DNA from 3 places in the Paenibacillus pseudetheri genome. Region 2 is predicted to be linked to each of the others. Evidence: riboswitches for the same ligand, from Rfam matches in the RefSeq annotation. Region 2 holds a riboswitch; each other region holds the start of a gene.

Region 1 (4,290 bases), on a different contig from region 2:
CGTTACACTCCAAACAAGAGGCAAAAAGAGCTGGTCAATTTCTTCTTTAAAAATGGCGCCGACATCATCCTTGGGTCTCACCCACATGTTCTTCAACCGTTAGCGCTTCGGGGAAAAAAACAATTCGTTATTTACTCATTGGGGAATTTTGTTTCGACTAAACTAATGAATATTCCTTATACACAAAGCGGTATCATACTTACGCTTAAAATAAAGAAGGATGAAAAAGGACACACAAGTATAACTAACGTCGGTTACATCCCGACTTGTGTAGATCGAAGAATAAAAAGCGGCAGGAAAATTACAGAAATCATCCCCATCCGCGACGCATTAAAGAGAAGCGACACTGATATAAAAACAGAGCGGAGAATTCTCATGAATCGAATGTTGAAACATACGACGACAATCTTAAAGAGGGAATAGAACCGTTATTATAATAGACTGTGGAAATAAAAATAACGTTCCGCGGAATTTACCGTGGAACGTTATAGATTTAGCGCTCAGTAAAAACTATATTTGGGTTTATCGTAAACGATCGGGCATCATTATTTTAAGGAATTCTAGAATACCATTCTCTACTACGAGTTCTTCTCTATCTTGATCAGCAAGTACTCTTCTGATGATATCTTCTTTACCCTCCATCACTTTACTTGTCCAATGAGGATCAATGATAAGAGAACGTCCTACTGCTACTAATTCAGCATTTGTCAACGTTTCCTCTGCGTTCTGTTTGGTACGGATATCTCCTACCCCAATTAAAGGTACACGACCATTGATTTTTTCATGTACATATTGCAGGATTGATTTTCCTTTAAAATCTTCAGATGCAGATACTTTCTTAAAGTCCCCTAATGAAATATGCAGATAATCCAGCTTTTTATCAGCTAATCTATCAATGAGATAAAGGGTATCTGCCATATTAATTCCAGGCTCTTCATATTCTTCTGGAGAAAAACGATAACCGACAATAAAATCCTTAACCTTTGAATTATCAACGACAGCAATAATTGCATCAACTAATTGGTTAATAAAATTAAATCTTTTCTCTAAACTTCCGCCCCATTGGTCTTCCCGACGGTTGGAGTGTGGAGAGAAGAATTGTTGGATTAAATATGTGTTTGCTCCATGAATTTCTACTCCATCAAATCCAGCTTGAATCGCACGTTGAGTCGCTTTTTTAAAATCCTCAATTAAACCGAAAATTTCATCTTCTGCTAATGCTCTTGGAATTTCTGCATTCGGACGTTCGGCAGCAATAGCGCTAGCGGAAACGGGTTGTACGCCACGTAATATTTTTGAATCTGTCATTCTTCCTGCATGGAAAAGTTGTAAAATAGCTTTTGTTCCATTTCGTTTAATAGTCGACGCTAGTTGGCTAAGGCTTGGAATAAACTGATCGGAGGAAACGCTAAGTTCACCTTCCCATCCTTTTCCACCCTCTTGTACATTTGCTGCCGCAGTGATAACCGCACCTACTTCGCCCGTTCTTAGCGAATAGTATTTCAATTCATCTTGTGTTACTACACCGTCATAAAAGCTCATTCGCGTGGTCATTGGAGCCATAACCACGCGATTTTTCAATGTCAGTCCTCTGCGAAAAGTTAATGTTTTGTCTAGTGCTATCATCTTTTTCCCAACTTTCATTAAATTATATTTAACAGGATATTATATACATGCGCATACATATAAATTACAGTAATGATTTATTCTTGTCAACTAATAAAGAACTGCTGTTGAATACAACAAAAAGCGCTGTTCCGCTGAACAGCGCTTTTCGCTCGTTAAGAATCGTCCTGATTATTCTAGTTCGGCCGGTTTTACAATGGCTGCACCTTTGTTATTCTTGGAATATTTAGCTTCGATTTTCGTGGTGTATGTATCTTTTTCTCCGTCACTTATCAGCACATAATTCAGATCGACTGTCAGCTTTTCCGTTTGCCAGGTCTTAGTATTGACGAATAATTTCCACGTTACGCTTTTGGGTTGAACTATCTCACCATCCCAGAGGTTCTCCTGGTCATAGAGTTTGATTATTCCCTTAGCTGCTGTCGGATCGGTTACCGTGAACTGTAGGACCGTTTGTGCGCCAGCAGTGCTGACTTTCATAGATTTTTTATAACTTTTGACCGAATCAAGCATGGAAACAGGATCGTATTGACCTTTGGAGTAAAAAGAATCCCACTCCATCTTCTCCAGTCCAATCCAATACTGTGCATCAGGATCGATTGGCTCCCCGTCATCGTCGTAACCTTCATCTTCAGATTCATCGATCAGTTCACTTCCGTCTACAAGATAGTAAAACTCCTTGTCATTGGCATATAGACTGTAAGATGTTTCTAAAAGACTGCTATCGACGGTGCCTGCTGCGGCAAAATTCGGCAGACGGTTGACATCCAGCTTCAGAGTGTTGGTGTTGCTGATACGTACCCCGCCGCTTTGAACATCCTGTTTTTTGGTCACATCTAAGTGGAAATTCTTTATTGCTTTTGAAGCTGCCGTTACTTTGCTGATCATTTGATCCGCGGTTACTGCTGTTGTGGTAGCTGCAGATACAACTTCAGGATTAGACATCGATCCGATCGTTCCGGACAGCAATAATGCACCCGCTGCCAAACCTGTACCTATTGTTTTTAAAAAACTCTTCATGTACTTCCCCTTTCGGCCCCTTGCGATAATGTAACACCGTAGGTAGGAATAATAAAAACAGCTCGAAATAGACTACACGTCCTTCAGAGCTATTCCTTATGATTTCTAAGACATCCCTATGGCGGCCTGGCGATCATTTCCTTCTGTCAAAAGGTTTTAGACCCACGGCTTTGTGTCATCATCTTTCGATGATTTTACCTTTAACGCGGACTTTCAATTAGTTTAAATCAGATTAAAGAACGCTTGTCCCTTCGTTAATTTTATCATGGTCATATTTACCTGTAAACGACTTATCTTCCATTTCCGTTTACCAACTGATTTACTCGTATCCTTATATCAACGTAAAAAAAGCATAAAACAGGACTCCAGTCCACTTTATGCTTTGTATCTAAACTTATTTTACAGGGTCAAAAAGATTAGGATAAACAATACTTAACCAGCGCATCACGCACGCCATGCTCGTTGTTCGAACCCGTAACAGCATTCGCTGCCGCTTTTACCTCTACCGGAGAATTATCCATCGCCACGCCCATCCCCGCATAAGTAAGCATAGAAATATCATTAAAATAATTACCGATCGAGAGGACTTCTTCCTGCGGAATTCCCAGCTTCACAGCAAGATTTTTTAAGGCGTTGCCTTTAGAGGATTCAGGATGCATCAAATCAACAAAAAATTCACCACTCCGCAAAATGTTATACTCAGGGGTCCAAGTACGCCATTCACGTTCAGCTTCGTCAAGGATTTCTGACTGTGTAAATACAGTAAACTTAACCACTGGTTCACGGAAATCTTCCCAGGCCGGTAACGTCGCTGGCATAATACGGAAGTGCTCATACATATAATTAGCTTCTTTAGTCAGATTCTCTACATTATCAACATACATATCAAAAGCAGTATTCACATCATAATGAATATTGTGCTTACGGCAATAGTCGATATAGGGGTCAAGACCACGTGCATCCATACCGTATTGGTGCAGCACTTCTCGATCTTCCACACGCACCGTCGCTGCTCCATTGTGACCAAGCACGTAACCAGTCAGCCCCATTTCCTCCATGAAAGGAATCGAGTTCTGTGGACTGCGTCCCGTACACAATACGATTTGACCGCCAAGACGTGTAACCTCAGCAATAGCTTCCTTATTCTCAGAGCTTAAGAGGTGATCATCATTTAATAGCGTACCGTCCACATCTAGTGCAATCAGTTTGTATCTCATACTCCACCATCCTTGTCTTTCTTTTTCTATATATATTGAACTTGGCTTTTTGAGTTAAGTTTCCAAAATCAATTTATATATCATTTTCTCTACTATCCTTCTGACCCATCTGCGCCTAAGAGTGCCAGTTCCTCTAACGTCAGTTCCCGACAAGCTCCCAGCGGCAGACTTTCATCCAGCTTCAATTCTCCCATAGATACACGTTTCAGAAAAGTGACTTTTTTGCCAACCGCCTGAAACATACGCTTCACCTGATGAAATTTCCCCTCAGTGATGATAAGTGAAATATGAGAAATCACTTTGCTCCCGCGCTCTCTTCCAAGAATGGTTAAGTGTGCAGGTAAAGTAACGTAGCCATCTTCCAGCTCCACCCCTGCTGCAAAAGCCGCGACATCATCCGAGTCTACATCGCCCTCGATGGTTGCCT
Region 2 (4,290 bases):
TTGGATTGGTTAGTTATTGCTCCTAATTCGTAACCATGTAATACGGCATGCTCCCCAGAGGTGTTCTTTACCTTATTATTGAGTTCATCCGGACTTTCCAGATAATCGTGCTGGCCCGCCATAATCCCTTTGCCGCTGAAATTGGCCAAATCATTAAGCAGTTGACTGGCTTCCTCAGAAGCTAAAGGATTAATGGGTACCGCAGGTAGTGTGATAGATATTGTGGAAGTAGTTGTTGTAGTGGTAGCTGATGTGGTAACATTCTGAGGCGCAAGAAGGCTGCGTGCCTCACTCAACGGCAGAAAAGACAAAATAAATATTGTGAGGACAGGCACAACAGTGACAAGAAACGGGTACTTACAATAAAAGCGCAAGTTAATCCTCCTTCCGGCAGCCTCCACAGGTGCTCAAGTGATCATATTCCTGTTCAGGACAAGCATCTTTTTAGCCAAATGAGGACTATCGCTTAGGTGAGATCTGAGAGGAACAACACGCTAGAAGGAATGGTTCCTTTCGGCTGACTTGGACTTTTCCACATCAGCTTTACTCTGGCGTCCCCCTGATTCTCGTAATATTCCACTTTGATATCATACAATTGTCCGGCCTTCAGAGTGATACTTCCTTGACGCTCTGTTACACTCTGCTCTATCCAGCTATCAATTACGGGTATCCCATCAATCCAGACACGTATTCCATCATCAGATGCGCTGTAGATTTGATAAGTTTCACTATATAGAGCCTTCATTTTACCGCTCCAGCGTATAGAGAAATTGTCTATACCAAGAGAAGCATCCGGCGTTCCTAACTGCCAGTTAAAATCAATCACTGCATCGTTCTTAGTCAGGGCTGGTGTTCCCGATAGCCGCATGTTTTTAAAGTATTCACCCTTCAATCCATTCTTCAATGGAGGGAGTGCTTCCTGTTCGTTAGCGGGCGGGAGCATCCCCGAGTTATATTTATCCCGAGTCAGTGTAAAGCTGTTATTCATAAAGGTTTGGATCGTTTCTATGCTGTTATTTTCATATAGAAATTTTCCCCAACTCATCATAAATACCCATTTACTTTGCGACTGCAACAGTTTGGTCGGATTTGGCAAATCGCCATTCTCTCCGATAGCAATGGGTTTACCAGCAGCCAGACTAAGCAAACTGTCATAATATTGTTGCTGGTAGTCATTCTCATAGATATCTGCTGCCAAAATATCCACCTTATCCGCACCCGGATAAGTAAGGGCATAAGGATCTGACCACGCATTTGGAGCGTTCGGGCTCCAAACCCACAACAAGTTATTTAATTTATGAACGTTAGCAAAACGATCATACATAATATTCCACAGTTCGGAAAAATTGTTCTTCTTCCCCCACCAGAACCAGTTGCCATTCATTTCATGGTAGGGTCTCCATAGAACGGGCACCTTTGCATCTCGTAAGCTTTTTAACGAAACTGCGACTTTATCGAGTTCAGCAATCAGACTGCTATACTGCGGTGTGCCAGGGGTTACGTATTTGTCGAATTCGCTTTGGCTAAGACTTCTCTTAACGTTCGACCAATCATAAGAAGTTCCAGGCAAGTTCGCATGGAAGGTCATCGCTACAATCCCGCCGCCTCTACTCCAATTCATAGCGCTGTTCACTACGTTCTGACGCTGCCAAGCTACCGTTCCCTCAGATTGTCCGCTGATCGCACCCATCTCATACCCATGAAGAGCAGCATATTGTCCGCTTGTGGTCTTTAGCTTGTTGTTGATTTCATCCGGACTTTCCAAATAGTCATGCTGTCCTGCGAGAATCCCTTTTCCGGAAATAGAATATAGGTCATTAAGCAACTTGACGGCTTCAGGAGAAGTCTCCGGATTTACCGGATTTCCAGAGCTAGAAGCAGCGCCTGCTGCAGACGGTGCACTCCCAAATCCCAATGGAATCACCGTCAGAAACAAGACCAGAGACAGGAACGTGCTGAGAAGTCGATACGTACGGTAAGCTTTCAAAAAAATCTTCCTTTCGGTAGCTAGGCTGCCACTCTTGCGAAGGCCCTATAGCTTTGCGTCCCTACCTTTCGATAGGTTTGCCATTATCAAATTGAGGAGGATTAATCCCTCTACCGTAAATATCGACTTCATTTAATTGTGATTTTAGCGATTTTTGTCTATTATTGAATAATTAGGTCGAAATACCTGTTAGTGATAGATTCAAAGTGGTTATATAGATAGGTTAGAATATTTTAGTCCTAAGAAATGAACTGCTGCAGCTCGATATCATTCCAGTCTAAAGTAATACGAATATTGTCCTCCTCTACTAGTTCAGATCCCGTCTGTACCTCAATAAATTCAACATCGGTTAAAGCGAGAATAGCGTGTTTTGTCCCTTCCGGTATACGAACTACATCACCGGCTTTAACATTATGCATTTTCTCATTCAGCACAATGCTTGCTTCACCGCTGACAATCGTCCAGATCTCACTGCGTTTACGATGTAGCTGATAGCTGATATTTTTACCCTCGGCAATAAATATTCGTTTGGTCAGCACTTCATTCCCTTCATCGTATTTCACATAATCAATGACCTTATAATGTCCCCAGCGGCGCTCCTCGTACATCGGTCTTTGTTCAAAAGACTTCAGCACTTCTTTAATGCGCGGACTCTCGGCTTTATGCGTTACTAAAATCCCATCCGGGCTGGCCGCGATAATCAGATCCTTTGCACCGATGACTGTAATAGGAATATCAAGCTCATTGATCAAGCAAGTGCCTTCAGAATCCGCTGTTACAAAACCTTTGCCAACATGGTTGCTAGTCATTTCCTCAGTTAACGTATTCCAGGTTCCAAGATCCTTCCAGAATCCATCATATGGCTGCACCACGATATTCTCTTCTTTTTCCACCACTTCATAATCAAAACTGATAGAAGACAGCAGCTTATACTGTTTCTGTAACTCTTCATAACCTAATGGCAACCCTTTACGCTGCAAAATATCCAGCAGATACCCTAAACGAAAAGCGAACACTCCGCAGTTCCACAATGCATTTCGGGCGATTAGCTCCTCAGCTTGGATCCGATCTGGTTTCTCCTGAAAGTGACTCACTCTCATAAAACCATTCTCTCCCGCCTGATCTGTGGTAGGAATGATATATCCGTATTTCTCCGAAGGATGTTCAGGAACAACCCCCATCAGCGCAAGATTCGCACCACTTTCCAGCATGGTATGCTCTAATTCAGCTACCGTATCGAAGAATGAAGCCTCCACATAGGGGTCCACCGGTAAGATGGCAATTGTCTCCGCAGGTGAGACTCCCGCTACTGAATATAAGTATGTTGCTGTCAGCGCAATCGCTGGAAAGGTATCGCGGCGTTCCGGCTCGACGATGATCGGCACATCCGCGCCCAATTGACTCTGAATCATTTCCACTTGGCTGCGGCCTGTGGCTAGATAGGAGGAATCCTCCATGCCTCTCTCTTTCAGTTGTCTCCATACTCGCTGAACCATCGACTCCGCTTCGCCCTGAGGACTTTGCAGCACTTTTAGAAATTGCTTCGAACGTGAATCATTAGACAAAGGCCACAACCGTTTTCCTGAACCGCCTGATAAAAGTACTAACTTCATAATTTGTCGCCTCCGCAAAAGGATTGTTATTCATCATGGATTACGCTTTGCTGATTGTGCTGGGATGCGCCAGTAAAGATTAGGATTGCTTCATCGCTTTGCTTGGTCGCCAATTTAAAGGCATTGTTAGGCATAAGCCACTCCAAGGAATATTGGACTTCCGATCGCTGTTATCCTCAGATTTCCTGATTTGAACCGCTTCTTGCGGTAGAAATCTGAGGATAAAGGCGAACGCTACCGCTTCTACAGTTCCAATAATCCTCTCCGTTCCCTTCCTAACAACCTTTTTTTATATGGCTCCAACTCGCTTACGCTCGGTGGAGCAACCTTTCATTACCTTACCGTGCTTCCCGGCTGTTCCAGCGGGAGCTGATGGGATGATTACTAAAGATCTTTTGCCGCCTGCGACGGCAGGGAACAACTAAAGCGAATAGAATCCCTTTGAATCATTCTATTGTTCAAACCTTGTTCGCCCTAAAGATTCATCTCGACAGCCTCAATGACTACAGAATCATTCAGACCACTCAACTGCGGGCGGCCGATTGAATAATAAGATAGGCCAGTACCCTCAATCTGCTCTTTCGTGTAGACGTTACGACCATCGATTAGCACCTTCCGGTGCATAACGTTGGCTACCTTTTGCAGATTTATATCCTTAAAGACTCCCCAAGCAGTAAGCAAACATATGGC
Region 3 (4,290 bases), on a different contig from region 2:
CCATTTTAGCTGAACGTGGTCGTGAAGGAGGTTGGATGCTTACTGAAGGGTACCGAACCTCCCTAACGGGAATGAAGCCACTAGAGATTGGTTCACTGCTTCTGTCCGCTGACGCATCTATAATGAAGGATCTGGGGATACAAGATGACTACTCTTCCGCTGTTCTCAAACTAGAGGCTGCATCTTCACATCGAACTAGTAACCCAGCAAATTACCTAAGCGAGCGTATTCATATTGATGGCGCCAGTTGGCATCCTTCGGATGAGACTTATCCGTTCCTCTCTGTACTGCAGGGAGCACTTTGGGAGGACCGCAAAGTAAAAATCACTTATCTCCGGAGCAACGAGACAACGGTCCGTTTCATTGAACCTCTTGGGTTAGTTGCAAAACGCGGCGTTTGGTATATCGTAGCCAAAAGCAAGGATGAACTACGAACTTTTCGCGTGTCCAGATTAGTTAACGTTGAGGAGACTCATGAGTGGTTTAAAAGACCTGATGACTTTGATTTAAAACAGTACTGGGAGGAGTCCACCACGGCCTTTAAAGCAGCACTGCCAAAGTATCAAGTAAAGCTAAGGGTCAGAACATCTGTCTTAAAAGAATTACAGCGAGAAAGATTCGTCTCCGTCCAATTGATAGAGCCAACTAGCAATGCAGAGTGGGTGAACTTAGATGCCGAATTTAATACGATCGAGTCTGCCTGCCAGATAATCCTTTCTTTTAGTCCATCGGTTATTGTACTTTCACCACAAGAACTTTTAGAGATGGTAAAGTCTGCTATCGCAAAAATTTCCGCTATTTATGAGAATTTTTGACACGAAATCTAAAGAACTACTCCTAAAAGAAGATTTATGTCAGTTCTTACTATAGACCAATCACCTTTAAATCCCATATAATAACACCAATACATAATATTAATAAGGAGGACATTATACCAATGAACTGGATGCATAAACTTCCGTTAAAACAAAGAATTGTTGCCGGATGTTACCTCGTTGCCACACTATTTGCCATTCCTGTTTTAGTTACTTTTATGATCTTAGGCAACATTATTTTGGGTATTGTACTAATCGTTGTTCTTGCTGCATTAACTTTACCCGTGGCCCGCTTTGTCGAGAGAACGCTTACATCTTCTTTTGATGATATCGCGAATGTATCTCATAGTATTTCAAAAGGGGATTTTACAAGTAGAGCCGACGAGAACGGGTCTATGGGGGACGTAAGTCGTTCCTTTAATACTATGATTGACAAGCTCAAGAAGATTTTGACAGAAGCATCACAAATCACTCGTCAAGTTATGGATGCAAGCCGTGGAATCGAAGATAAGAATCAGAATTTAAAAATTGTCATGGCACAGGTAGCCTCTTCGTCTAACGAGCTAGCTCTTGGTGCAAATGAAATATCTACGGATATCGCTGAAATGACAGAATCCATTAAAGATATTGAGAATAAAGTATCCAATTATACGAACTCAACGAAAGAAATGAACAGACGTTCAATACATACATTAGAACTAGTTGAACAAGGACGGCAATCCGTTGATACTCAAGCTGAAGGCATGCGTAAAAACATCCAGGCTACTCAAAAAGTAGCTGATACTATCGAAGCCCTGTCTCAAAATGCTCGCGGAATTACGATGATTACAAAAACCATCACAGAGATCGCTGAGCAGACCAACCTCTTATCGCTGAATGCCTCCATCGAAGCAGCACGTGCCGGAGAGCATGGTCGAGGATTTGCTGTAGTCGCACAGGAGGTTCGTAAACTTGCCGAGGAATCAACGGCTTCAACAAAGGAAGTCTTTGGCTTAGTTCGGAGCATCGAAACTGATATCAAACAAGCGATTGACAATATCGCTATCAACGAAGAAGTCGTACAGGTACAGAATGAGATGATCACTCAATCTGCTCATATTTTTGCTCAAATTGTGCAAAGTGTGCAGTATATTACCGAGCAAATCTCTTCCTTCTCTGCTGAAAGTGATCTGATGTTGGAAAGTGCCTTGAAAATCTCAAGTGCAATAGAGAATATCTCTGCAATCACACAGCAAACCGCTGCCGGCACCGAGGAAGTATCCGCCGCTATGAATGAACAAATTAATGCCCTGCAGTCCGTCGCTGAAGAAACTGAGAAAATGACACAGGCTGTGTTTAATCTACAGAAGACCATCCATATTTTCAAGTTTTAAGTCATTTGCAAATCATATAAACAAATCCAAAAAACTCCCCCTAACTTTTGACTTAGGGGGAAGTTTTTTTGGATATCTATTACTTCATAGGTTGGACAAGACTTTCGTCAAAATTCGAGTTAATTTGCGAAAATATATTGACAAAGGCCCTCTAGGAATATATTGTAAAGGAAAATTATTCTTATAAATTTTAAAATTAATATTGGCAAAATCTTCGAAAGAGGATGACGCAAAACCATGGATCTACAGCCTCATTTTTAAATCAGAGGCCATGACTGCCAGGTTGCTGAAAACCAAGACGACTGAACTATTGTTCAGTCTCTATGGCGATTTATGCCACCAACCTGTGCCCTATTTCAGAGCACAGGTTTTCTAATGTTTGATTTCAAAATAACAATCAACTTGTGAGGTGTATTTTTTTGAAGACAGTCGCAGATTACATGTCGGAAGCACTACGGAACCTAGGTGTTACCCATTCCTTTGGTATTATTGGCAAATCCATTTGTCCTATCGTTCTCAAAATGGTAGATTATGGTATTGAATTTATTCCTGGGAGACATGAGTCCAGTTCCGGCTTCGAAGCAGCCGGGTATGCGCTGAAAACTGGAAAACTAGGTGTAGCTTTTGGTACTTCAGGTCCTGGTGGAACAAACCTATTAACTGCAGCAGCACATGCTAAGGCCAACAACCTACCTGTCCTATTTATTACTGGCCATCAATCTATTAAAGAGCTTGGAATTCCCCAATGTCAGGACTCTACCTCTTTTCTAGCTGATTTAGCTGATATGTTTAGACCTGCCACCTTATATAGCAAACTTATTGAACGTGGAGATCACTTTAGCACAATCTTTAATCATGCCATTTCCATTGCTTTGAGCGGTAATCGCGGCCCCGTTCACCTTTGTATTCCCTTTGATGTACAAACGGAATTGCTAGAGGAATGTAATATTGTAATTCCTGAACGCGAATCACTGGTTAGCCACGCAAATATCGACCGTGTACTTGATGCTATAAATAACTCAAAGAATCCAATAATTATCGCTGGGAAAGGCGTTAACCGCTCAGGAGCACATAGTGAGCTAATTCAATTAGCGGAAACATTTAATATTCCTGTTGTTACATCTCCAGGTGGTAAAGGGGCTATAGCTTGGGATCATCCACTCTATCACGGTCCAATTGGAGTAGGCGGTTGTACCCATGGGGATGACTTATTGAATCAAAGTGATCTATTTATCGTTCTCGGCTCACGTTTAAGTGATATGACTATTTGTAATCTTAAAAGGGAAAATCATCCTACAACATTAATTCAGTTTGATAGCGATCCGACTTTTGTCGGAAAAATATTGTTCTCTAAAACGATTCCAGTGACTGGAGATCTACGCGACAATCTAGTTTGTTATCTCAATAATATTGACACGAACAACATCACAAAACGCGAAGCACCGACAAATTCCGATTATACCGAAGAGCCTCCGATTTTACCAAGCCTTTCACTTGCATCGGTCTTGAGTACGATGAGTGATTTGATTCCTTATAACAGCACAGTCTTTGTTGATGATGGAAGTCACGGTTTCCATGCTGCGAAATGGTACAAGGTTAAGAAACCGGGCAGTTTTGTTTTCGATGCTTACTTTGCTTGTATGGGTAATTCCATCGGGATGGCGATTGGTGCAAAGGTTGCTGCTCCAGAAGAAACGATCTTCTGCATTACAGGAGATGGATGCTTTATGATGCTAGGAGCAGAGATCAACGCTGCTGTCTGCAAGGATATTCCTGTCATATTCATTGTTGTAAATAATAAACAGCTAGATATGGCTCTAAAAGGTATGGAAAAGACTACAGGACGTATTGACGGAACTATCTACGAAGTCCCTATGGACGCTGTAAAATTCGCAGAATCACTAGGCGCTACGGGTTATAAATGTGAGACAGCGGAGGAATTCGAAACAGCCATCAAGGACGCTGTTGCAATTAACCGTGTTGCCGTCATTGAACTGTTAACAGACCGTGATGAGGTCCCTCCGACAGCTCACCGTACTTTGAACCTAAACTAGGAGGTCACTTATGAAAGACAATGTAAACAGTGGTCTTAACCACTTCAC

The links. A riboswitch is a leader RNA that binds a small molecule or an ion and turns the genes downstream of it on or off. The one in region 2 is predicted to bind cyclic di-GMP.
Region 1: linked by a shared signal. The riboswitch ahead of L1028_RS16290 (DUF6612 family protein) and the one ahead of L1028_RS13615 (glycosyl hydrolase) in region 2 are both predicted to bind cyclic di-GMP.
Region 3: linked by a shared signal. The riboswitch ahead of L1028_RS04520 (thiamine pyrophosphate-binding protein) and the one ahead of L1028_RS13615 (glycosyl hydrolase) in region 2 are both predicted to bind cyclic di-GMP.

Annotation. Positions count from the first base shown of each region.
Region 1 is NZ_CAKMAB010000016.1:86,716-91,005, reverse strand. It holds gene L1028_RS16300 (CapA family protein) at 1-423, shown strand, start outside; gene L1028_RS16295 (NADH-dependent flavin oxidoreductase) at 523-1,644, opposite strand; gene L1028_RS16290 (DUF6612 family protein) at 1,798-2,646, opposite strand; cyclic di-GMP riboswitch class I at 2,764-2,855, opposite strand; gene L1028_RS16285 (Cof-type HAD-IIB family hydrolase) at 3,063-3,863, opposite strand; gene L1028_RS16280 (pseudouridine synthase) at 3,956-4,290, opposite strand, start outside.
Region 2 is NZ_CAKMAB010000012.1:136,031-140,320, reverse strand. It holds gene L1028_RS13620 (glycosyl hydrolase) at 1-374, opposite strand, end outside; gene L1028_RS13615 (glycosyl hydrolase) at 467-1,987, opposite strand; cyclic di-GMP riboswitch class I at 2,000-2,079, opposite strand; gene L1028_RS13610 (sugar phosphate nucleotidyltransferase) at 2,227-3,600, opposite strand; gene L1028_RS13605 (UDP-glucose dehydrogenase family protein) at 4,075-4,290, opposite strand, start outside.
Region 3 is NZ_CAKMAB010000004.1:26,348-30,637, reverse strand. It holds gene L1028_RS04530 (helix-turn-helix transcriptional regulator) at 1-815, shown strand, start outside; gene L1028_RS04525 (methyl-accepting chemotaxis protein) at 938-2,188, shown strand; cyclic di-GMP riboswitch class I at 2,383-2,479, shown strand; gene L1028_RS04520 (thiamine pyrophosphate-binding protein) at 2,608-4,242, shown strand; gene L1028_RS04515 (carboxymuconolactone decarboxylase family protein) at 4,253-4,290, shown strand, end outside.